DNA from 2 places in the Glaciimonas sp. Gout2 genome. Region 2 is predicted to be linked to the other one. Evidence: predicted binding sites of a transcription regulator. Region 2 holds the regulator's gene; the other holds the start of a gene.

Region 1 (5,530 bases), on a different contig from region 2:
ACGGGACAGACGCAAATATTAAGCACAAGACACATTTAATAACCTGGTTTATATAGGCGCCATAAATAAGAAAGAAACCATGAGTAATACGCAAAGCGGTAGCAAGACACCTTTTACCTCAGCACGATTACATGTCATTACGCTTGGTGCTTTGGGTGTCGTGTTTGGCGATATTGGCACAAGCCCGTTGTATGCACTAAAGGAGAGTTTTAGCCCGGAACACGGCATTCCCTTTTCATCCAGCGCAGTGATGGGCATCATTTCGATGCTATTTTGGGCGATTATGGTCGTCGTCACACTGAAGTACATTTATTTAGTGATGCGCGCCGATAACAATGGCGAGGGTGGCGTTTTAGCGCTGATGGCACTCGCTTTACGCACCGCCAAAAGCGGCTCGCGCTGGGCCAAATGGCTCATGATGCTTGGCGTGTTCGGTGCATGCATGTTTTATGGCGACGTGGTGATTACACCCGCCATTTCGGTGCTATCCGCGGTTGAGGGTCTTGGCATCGCAGCGCCGCAATTAGCACATTTCATTATTCCATTAACCGTAGCCATTATCATCGTCCTCTTCTTGATCCAGCGACATGGCACGTCAATAGTGGGCAAGCTATTCGGTCCGGTGATGTTGCTGTGGTTTATCTCCCTCGGTCTGCTCGGTATTTATAACATTCTGAAAGCACCGGAAATTCTGGCTGCGATAAATCCTTACTACGCGCTCCAATTTATGGTGGAACATGCGCAACTTGCGTTTGTTGTACTCGGTTCAGTTGTGCTGGTCCTCACTGGCGTAGAAGCGCTATATGCGGATATGGGACATTTTGGCGTCAGGCCTATCCGTTTTGCCTGGCTGTATACCGTCATGCCTTGTCTGCTGCTATGTTATTTCGGCCAGGGCGCTAACTTGATTGTGAACCCATCCGCGGTATCGAATCCTTTCTATCTAATGGTCCCGGATGCATTGCTTTTGCCGATGGTGATTCTTTCCACTTTTGCCACTGTGATCGCCTCTCAAGCCGTAATTTCCGGTGCATTCTCGCTCACAAGCCAAGCAATTCTGTTGGGCTTCGTCCCCCGCATGCGTATTTTGCACACTTCAGAAGATGAGCGTGGTCAAATTTACGTCCCGGTCATCAACTGGATGTTGCTGGTGCTGGTTGTCGCTGTCGTGCTGGCATTTAAGAAGTCAGACAATCTTGCTGCAGCGTATGGTGTTGCCGTGACCGCCACAATGCTGATCACGACGATGCTCCTAGCGGTGGTCATGCGCACGTTATGGAAGTGGCATCCATTGGTCGTGGCGCTGATTATCGGTGCTATTTTTATCGTCGATTTCGGTTTCTTCGCTGCCAACCTGATGAAAATCCCTGACGGTGGCTGGTTCACTATTCTGCTCGGCGTGATCACTTTCTTCCTGCTGATCACCTGGTATTCAGGTCGCATGCTGCTGCGTGAACGTAGTCAGGATGAGGGTATTCCGCTTGAACCGTTCATTGAAGGCCTGCTGGCCCATCCACCACATCGGGTTGATGGTACGGCAGTCTTTCTTACTGGCAATATTGCCACGGTGCCGGTTGCGATGCTGCACAATCTCAAGCACAATCGGATTTTGCACAAACGTGTTTTCTTCCTGAAGATCAGCATATGGGATATCCCTTACGTTGACGACAATAAGCGGTTGACGCTGAAAGAAATGGGTGGCGAGGTTTATTTGCTGCGCGCCGCGTTTGGCTTCAAAGAAGCGCCGGACGTCAACACCGTCATGAATTTAACCAATAAACAATTCGGACACGAGTTTGACTTGATGGACACCTCGTTCTTCCTGGCCCGCGATACGATCGTGCCGAGCAAATTACCTGGCATGTGGTTATGGCGTGAAAAGTTATTCGCCTGGATGTATGCCAATGGCGCTAAACCATCAGACTTCTTCCACATCCCTATTAATCGTGTGGTCGAGTTGGGTACCAAGGTTGAGATTTAAAGTTTGCATCTATGTATCGGTCCGATCTTCGATAATCGGACCAATTGCAGCAAAAGATGTTTTAAATAAGAAAGGGAGCCAATGGCTCCCTTTCTTATTTTTGACTTTTCGAGTGCATATTCAACAGCGCATTACTGAGTTTATGGATTAGCGGCTATCAATTGATTATCAATTATCAGCCCAATCATTTCGATGCATACTTCATAATTCACTAAATTCAATTCACTCAATTTAATTTCTTAAAAAAGAACATCAAATCCAAAACAGCTTATTGCAAAGTGACCGGCTGACTCATTAAAGCATCGTAATTACCAAGGAAAGCATCGATATCTTCGATAGTTGGCTCGGAGGCGATTAGTTCTTCCACGCCTTGACGAAAGAATTCTGCCAAGGCTCCTGCAATAAAAATTTCACGTTTAAATGACTTATCGACAATTTCGTAACCGCCAAAGCGTAACGCTTCCCGATGCTCATCTGCCCCGAATTCGACGACGCTGTATTGGTCACTGTTGTAGATCAGGTTCATATGCGCTCCCTGTAAAGTTAGACAGAAGGTGATGATCGATAAGCAGTTTTCAAGCCAGATCGTGTAAATATTTTGGCGCACTCCTTTTGTTCAGAGTCAAAACCATGAATAGAACCCTCTGAATTCAATACTACGCCTTAGGGCATTTTTGTCACGCATTTAATGCAAAACGTTAACGTCAATTGCAACCAGATGTGACAAAACGGTGTGTTATTGCCAAAATATTAAAACTATTACCCTTTTTAATTGCCATTAATATATCAATCGCTCATTTGGCGCACAAGGTATCGGTACAGAATGGCTAATTGACTTAATAAGTATTGATCACTTATTGTTCCCTAACTCCACGACTTGTCTGTTTTGTTCATATTTAAATAGCTTTCCTACCAACAAGTGACAGTAATGCATGCCATTGAGACCACGAAAAAACGGATGCGATGCGCGCAGTGCGCCCGCCCGCAAAGTCACTGCCTATGCGGATTGATTCCGCGCATCGAAAGTCGCACGCGGATATTGCTTCTGCAACATCCCAGTGAGGCAAACCACGCCTTGAACACAGCTCGTCTGGCAGCGCTGGGATTGGTGAACGCAGAACTTCTTATCGGTGAAGTATTTCCGAAATTGCCAGCGCTAATCTCTCAAGCGGAATATCAGACTTGCCTGTTATTCCCCAGCGACGATGCGCAACCGCTTGTCTACACAGAAGACACACTTGCATCCCAACCATTGTTAATCGTCGTTTTAGATGGTACCTGGCGAAAGGCACGCAAGCTGCTGCACGTTAATCCCGCGCTAGCCACCTTGCCGCGCTTCGTTCTGCCAGCCGGTTTGCAGTCGCGCTATCGCGTCCGTAAAACACCCGCGCCCGGCATGGTTTCGACACTAGAAGCAATTGTTTGTGCGCTCAATGTCATAGAAGCACCGCGCAATTTTGACGCGCTACTTACTCCTTTTGAAGCGTTAATCGATCAGCAAATCACCGCAATGGGACCACAAACCTACATGCGTAATCACGGTTCTATTAACCAACCGGATTAACCGGATATTAATCTGCCATTTGTTGCGTTATAACCTTCACATAGCGCTATTTCTCTCGCAACGCCCGACGATACTGGATCGCTTCCGCCACGTGCGCTTGCGCGATGTTTTCGCAGGCCGCCAGATCCGCAATCGTACGCGCAATTTTTAGCACGCGATGATAGCCACGCGCCGACCAATTAAGACGCGTCATCGCGGTTTGCAGTAATTGTTCGCCCGCTGCATCTGCTTTGCAAAAAGCATCGATATCATTGGTCGACAGCGCATTATTACCCTTCCCTTGTCGCGCCAGTTGTATCGCATGGGCTTGCGCAACACGGTCTGCGATCTTGCTCGACGATTCGCCATCGGCTTGTTTTTTTAACTCATCGTGCCGTAGTGATCCGACCTGAATCTGCATATCAATCCGGTCCAGTAAAGGGCCAGAAATTTTGTCCTGATATCGCGCGATATTGTCAGGCGTGCAGCGACACTTATTTGATATATGGCCAAGATAACCGCACGGACAGGGATTCATGGCAGCGATTAGTTGAAAACATGCGGGAAAATCCGCCTGACGGGCAGCGCGGGAAATGGTGATGCGTCCAGACTCCAGCGGTTCACGTAAAACCTCTAAAACCCGCCGGTCAAACTCGGGAAGCTCATCCAAAAACAATACGCCACGATGGGCCAGCGAAATCTCCCCGGGACGCGGCGTACCACCACCACCAACCAGCGCCACGCCAGACGCCGTGTGATGCGGCGCACGATACGGCCGCACCTTCCAACTGCTGCTGGAAAAACCACTGGTCAACGATTGCACGGCTGCTGATTCCAACGCTTCCTGATCGGTCATCGGCGGCAAAATACCGGCAAAGCGCGTGGCCAGCATGGACTTTCCGGTACCGGGAGGACCGATTAACAGCGCGCTATGACCGCCAGCAGCAGCGACTTCAAGCGCGCGCTTGGCTTGGAGTTGGCCTTTTACATCGCTGAAATCAAGATAGTGCGGCGTGCGTATCTGCGGCGCGGCGATATGCCGGGTTAGTCTTCCTTCAGCGTCTTTTGCTGAAAAATGCGCACAGACATGCAACAACGAATCCGCCGGATAAATCGCGGCATCTGTGACCAGGGCGGCCTCGTCAGCATTTTGGCGCGGCAAGATAAATGCGCGCTGTTTTTTTGGGGGTGGCTCTCGATTGCTATCGGCATTGTCAGAAATCGCGGCGGTCGCGCTGGTTGTCATCATCGCAAACGTCATCGCCAGCGCACCGCGAATTGGGCGCAACTCGCCCGAGAGTGATAGCTCGCCGGCAAATTCGTAATGATCGAGTTGATCGGCAGGCATTTGACCCGACGCAGCCAAAATACCTAATGCAATCGGCAAATCGAAACGACCAGATTCTTTAGGCAAATCCGCCGGTGCAAGATTGACGGTTATTCTGCGCGAAGGAAATTCAAAACAAGCGTTTTGAAGGGCCGCACGTACCCGGTCTTTGGATTCCTTGACCTCGGTTTCCGGTAAGCCAACGATGGTAAAGGACGGTAACCCGTTCGCAAGATGTACTTCAACCGTTACTTCCGGGGCTTGCATTCCTGCAAGCGCCCGACTTTTCAATACTGCCAACGTCATCGGTCTTGCCGCCTGTTCCAATATTGCAGATGCTGTAGAGCGAACGTATTGTCCAATCTCATGGACGCTTCAGTTGTGCTTCAAGCTCAGTGACGCGCGCCTCTAACAGTTCCAGTTTTTCGCGCGTCGTTGCCAACACTTGCGCTTGCACATCAAACTCTTCACGGGTAACGAGGTCAAGCTTTGAAAAGCCGCTGCTCAACATCGCCTTGACGTTTTTTTCAACGTCTTTCGCTGGCGAGTTTTCAATTGCCTTATTAATTTTCGACTGCATATCTTCAAAAAAAGTCGGCTTACTCATGGTGGTGCTCCTATAAATACTAACAATACTGAGAATAAAAAAATGATACCTCATCTCATCGCGAACGAGGGT
Region 2 (5,530 bases):
GGTCGAAGACAATATTCGTGCGGTACTTGAGTTGCAGCGGCCAAACGGCAACGCACTGACTAAAGATGAGATCTCGGACAAACTCGATTCGCTGCTGCAAGAATTGCAAATTGAGAAATTGCGAGAAAATCAGGCGTTATCTTTATCCGGTGGTGAACGACGACGTGTCGAAATCGCCCGCGCTTTAGCCACTAATCCGCGCTTCGTGCTTCTTGATGAGCCGTTCGCCGGTATTGATCCTATCGCCGTTATCGAAATTCAACGTATCGTCAGGTTCCTTAAAGAGCGCGGCATCGGTGTCTTGATCACCGACCATAATGTGCGCGAAACGCTCGGCATTTGTGACCGGGCATACATCATCAACCAAGGTAGCGTGCTAGCCAGCGGCAGTCCAGACGACATCATCGCCAATGAATCTGTGCGACGAGTTTATCTGGGTGAACATTTCCGCATGTAACGGATTCAACGGATTCCCTAGCGCCCATGAAACAATCTCTTCAACTCCGTACCTCGCAGCATCTGGCGCTAACCCCGCAACTGCAGCAATCGATTCGATTGTTGCAGTTGTCTACGTTGGAGTTACATCAGGAACTCGAACACATCCTTTCGGATAATCCGTTACTGGAACGTCTAGACGATCCTTTGGATAATTCAGTGCGATTACTCGCCGACGGGGCGATCAGTACCAGCGCCTCAACAATGGATGCGCCACCTGGTGACAGCGAAGTAAGCAGCTCGCCTACAGAGCCCGAGGGCGGTGGTGAAGCCCCTGAGTCTGGCGAAAACAATCAAGAGAACGGCAATACTGACAGCGAATGGAGCTTTGACGACGTTTCCCGAACCTCCAAAGCCCCAGATGATGAGGATTCACGACCACAATTAGAAGCCTGCGAATCGACGTTGCGCGAACATTTGCTCAAACAAATGCGTGAAGCTGTTGATCAGCAACGCGACCGTGCATTGATCGAGTTGATCATTGATGCGCTTGATGAAAACGGCTACCTGGAGGAATCACTAGACGATATTTTTGCACGTCTTCCAGAGCAACTTGATATCGAGATCGAAGAATTGTCGATGGCCTTGAAGATGGTCCAAAGCTTCGACCCAAATGGTGTCGGAGCACGCAACGCGTCAGAATGCCTCGCATTGCAAATCAAAGCATTTCCCAAAGTAGCGTTCGTCACACGCCGACTGGCACTAACAATCGTTGAAGGTTATCTGACCTTATTTGCCCAGCGCGATTTTAATAAAATCAAAAAAGCGCTGGAGTGTGATGATGAAGATTTGCGCGAGGCACAAATTATTATCAAAAAATGTAATCCTCATCCCGGCGCGACCTTTGCTGGCGGTGCGTCAGATTATGTCGTACCAGATGTAATTGTCAGAAAAACAAAAAATGGTTGGCAGGTAATGCTCAACAATGACGTTATGCCAAGGCTTCGAGTTAATGCTCTTTATGCCAACATTCTCAAGCAGGGCAAGAGCGAGGGATCACTTAACTCGCAGCTACAGGAGGCAAAGTGGCTGATCAAAAATATGCGTCAGCGCTTCGATACCATACTGCGTGTAGCGCAGGCAATTGTTGAGCGTCAACGGAATTTTTTCTCACATGGGGCGGTTGCTATGCGACCTCTTGTGTTGCGCGAAATAGCTGATACACTAGGATTACACGAGAGTACTATCTCACGTGTAACTACTCAGAAATACATGCTCACCCCACACGGGATGTTCGAATTAAAGTATTTCTTTGGCAGCCATGTTGCTACAGAGGCAGGTGGAGAGGCTTCCTCAACGGCGATACGGGCGTTAATCAAACAACTGATAGGAGCGGAAGATTCTAAAAGTCCTTTCTCTGACAGCAAGATTGCCGACATGCTCGCGGAACAAGGTATGGTAGTGGCCCGTCGCACCGTCGCAAAATATCGCGAAGCTTTACGAATTCCGCCGGTCAATTTGCGTAAATCTTTATAGCTGTTTGCTTGTTTGCACAAACGTCGCTGTGTTCTGACTGATTGATTTATGGTTGATGAATAAATTGGTGATTCAACACTGAATTAATCGTCCAGGTCCGAACCGCCAACGACACACTTGATAGGAGCGCTGTATGAATTTCACAATTAGTGGGCATCACCTCGACGTAACTCCCGCCATTCGCGAACACGTGCTAAGCAAATTGGAGCGTATCAAGCGCCACTTCGATCAGGTCATAGATATTAGTGTGATCCTGACGGTAGACAAAATCACAGAGAAAGAAAAGCGTCAAAAAGCCGAAATTAATCTGCGCGTTAAAGGCAAAGACCTGCATGCCGAGAGCATTGCGCATGACCTTTACGCCGCCATCGATTTGTTAATCGACAAACTCGATCGACAAGTGATTAAATATAAGGACAAATTGCAGAATCATCAACATTCGGCAATCAAGCATCTACCTGAGGATTTGCCCATCGCAGCAACGTGATGGACGGGGTTCTCTAATGCGGTCAACGTAAGTATTGCTCAATAAATAAATTGAAAAATACTATACTGACAAATGAGCAAGGGCGCAGTTAATGCGCCCTTTGTCATTTTAAAATTATATAACTTACACACGCCCTGCCCGAATATGTTCGTAACACTTTGCATCGTTTAGCAGTGTTCGGAGGCATCGCCGAATGTCTCGAATGTCTCGAACGCAACCGGGTACACCTCAAACAGCGGCCAAAACAAATAACTAAGCAAGAAGCTTTATAACGTCACTCTCAAAAGAGTTTTCATAAAGTCGCCAGACCCGTAACTTTCCCAATTCGGTCCACATCAAAAATACCATGACGATGGTATGCCGCAGCCTATTGCTTTAATGCGCCAAAAACTTTTCCGATAATTGCACTGCCAGCACCGATCGGATCACGTCGAATCGCTTTTTCCTCTTCCCCTATCATGTAAAACAAGCCATCCAAGGTGCGCTGCGTGACATAGCCTTCAACAGTCGCCGCCTGACCTGGCACAAGACCCGTTTTACTGACCAATCCCATCGTCGAATTGTATTGTGTGGATACACCGTTACGGTCGGTGATTTTCTTTACTATCGGGAGAAATTTTTCTCCTAACGGGGTGGCAGTTTTCTCTCTGAAAAAATCGGTTACCGATGTGTCGCCGCCACTCAGAATATTCTTCGCATCCGTGACCGACATGGATTTCACCGCATTCAGGAGCAACGGCTTCGCCAATGGCACGGCAGACTCTGCGGCATGATTCATCGACACGACCAGATCATCCAGTTGTTGGCCCTTCCCTGTCATTTTAAGCAGCGGTCGTGCTTTCTCTAGCATCCCTGGCAATCCGATTTTTACTTTATCGTTATTTAAAAATCCGTTTTCGACGCCCAGCTTGGCAACTGCAACGTCCGCGCCTTTATTGAGCGCCGCCTTCAGTCCTGAGTTGGCATCCTGATTGCTCAAATCCGCCAAAGAAAATGCCATCGCGGCGGTAGAGACTAAAGAGATCACCAGACCTAAACGTAATGCCGGTTGAAAGATAAATTTCATGTAAAGTCCCTTTTATAAAGACGAAAAAGCAAACAAAAACACGCGCAAAAATATATAAGAAACATCAGCTGATCACTTCGCCGATCATCCTGTCAATGCAGCCATTGATCCAACTCAATAAAAACAGCGGTGCATTTTTATGTTCGTATGAGAATAACGCGACGACATGTATTGACAGAAAGTACGATAAGACGTTCAGATATCAAAACGTATATTGCTATGTATCATCGCATTGATATCTGCTGCGCCATCACGCAATGACGTAACGCGATTCAACAAAGGAGATTATAAATGTCCATCATCGACCAGAAACAACCGGCGATGTTCACGTATTGCATAACGATCGGTCATCCCCGCGATGTAATCGGCGACTTGACGCGCTTGCAATTGGACACTATCAACCTGTGGATCAGGGAGCCCTTGCTGCGTAACAGCTTGTATTAACTGATAATCCGGCGGCAGCAAAGCCGGTTCATTAACAAAGCAGTCAAATAACTCCACCACGATCCGCCTGGCCTTGCTGGTCATCCGATTGACTAGATAATGGCGATAAAGATTTTCACGCAAGAACTGTTTCAGTGCAATGGCCTCACGCGCCATTGGGTCCGAGAAAGCAATCAGTGGCGCCGCATCCCGCACGTCATCGACCGTCTGCGGTGCAGCAGCCTTAATGCGTTCACGCGATGTATTGATTAAATCGTTGATCAAGGCATTAATCATGCGGCGCACAGTTTCGTTGATCGCACGGCGTCCACGTAGTCCGGGAAAAGTCGTTTCGACCTCGCGATTATGACGTGCAAAAAAATCAATTTGCATCATCTGGTCAAGTGTCAGCAGTCCCGACCTTAAGCCGTCGTCAATATCGTGATTGTTATAGGCAATTTCATCCGCAAGATTGGCAACCTGCGCTTCCAGGCTGGGCTGTTTGCGCTGGAGGAAGCGATGACCAATATCGCCCAATCTTTTGGCGTTAGCCACTGAACAGTGCTTCAAAATACCTTCGCGCGTTTCAAACATCAAATTCAAACCGTCGAATGCGCCGTATCGTTGCTCCAGTTTGTCGACCAGTCGCAGACTTTGCAGGTTGTGCTCGAAGCCACCGAAGTTATTCATACAGGCGTTTAGGGCATCTTGTCCAGCATGCCCAAAAGGCGTGTGACCAAGATCGTGCGCTAACGAAATCGCCTCCACCAGATCTTCGTTCAGTTGCAGATTGCGGGCGATAGAGCGGGCGATTTGAGCAACCTCAATACTATGCGTCAGCCGGGTACGAAATAGATCACCTTCGTGATTAACGAATACCTGCGTTTTATATTCTAGCCGACGAAAGGCTGTGCAATGGACAATGCGGTCACGATCACGTTGAAACTCAGTGCGGGTGTTGGGCGCAATTTCGTCAAACAAGCGTCCCCGTGATGTCGCTGAATGTGCAGCATACGGTGCAAGAGACGCTTCTTGATTTGTCATGGGACGGCGCTAAGCGGGTTATTAAGCGATGGATTTAGGGGGATTAACGGACGGATTAATTGATGGGTTAACCGGCACAGTCGATAATTGTTGTATCGTCGCCAATAGTGGTTCCTGTGGCACCGTGCTAACCAATGATCCACCCAGTTGATTCATTAAAATGAATTTGATTTGACCATCTTCGTTTTTCTTATCGACCTGCATCAACTCAAGCCAGCGCCCTGCACCAAGATTCGGCGCGGCAGTTGGTAAGCCCGCCGCCCGCACTAACGCGCTCACGCGATCACGTGCAACGGCATCGATATAACCCAGACGGTGTGATAATTCAGCCGCCATGATCATGCCACAGCCGACCGCTTCGCCATGCAACCATACGCCATAACCCAGACCGGATTCGATAGCGTGACCAAAAGTATGTCCAAAATTCAAAATCGCTCGCAAACCACCTTCGCGCTCATCCTGTCGTACCACATCAGCTTTGATTTCGCATGAGCGCTGGATAGCGTAAGCCAGCGCTGCGCTATCGCGCGCCATCAATT

The links. Region 2 encodes sigma-54, which starts transcription at its own class of promoters, with help from an activator protein. Its sites were predicted from a motif close to TGGCANGNAANCTGCTTT; they were not measured.
Region 1: a site for sigma-54 is predicted at 2,547-2,564, ahead of QN379_RS08720 (DUF3567 domain-containing protein). Genes of this name have one in related genera too.

Annotation. Positions count from the first base shown of each region.
Region 1 covers NZ_JASJXA010000009.1:66,627-72,156, reverse strand. Annotated here, with positions in the region: gene QN379_RS08725 (potassium transporter Kup) at 80-1,981, shown strand; gene QN379_RS08720 (DUF3567 domain-containing protein) at 2,250-2,507, opposite strand; gene QN379_RS08715 (tRNA-uridine aminocarboxypropyltransferase) at 2,910-3,545, shown strand; gene QN379_RS08710 (YifB family Mg chelatase-like AAA ATPase) at 3,592-5,157, opposite strand; gene QN379_RS08705 (accessory factor UbiK family protein) at 5,216-5,458, opposite strand.
Region 2 covers NZ_JASJXA010000004.1:121,801-127,330, reverse strand. Annotated here, with positions in the region: gene lptB (LPS export ABC transporter ATP-binding protein) at 1-457, shown strand, start outside; gene QN379_RS05170 (RNA polymerase factor sigma-54) at 484-1,971, shown strand; gene hpf (ribosome hibernation-promoting factor, HPF/YfiA family) at 2,105-2,458, shown strand; gene QN379_RS05160 (DUF4197 domain-containing protein) at 2,826-3,524, opposite strand; gene QN379_RS05155 (deoxyguanosinetriphosphate triphosphohydrolase) at 3,810-4,991, opposite strand; gene aroKB (bifunctional shikimate kinase/3-dehydroquinate synthase AroKB) at 5,013-5,530, opposite strand, start outside.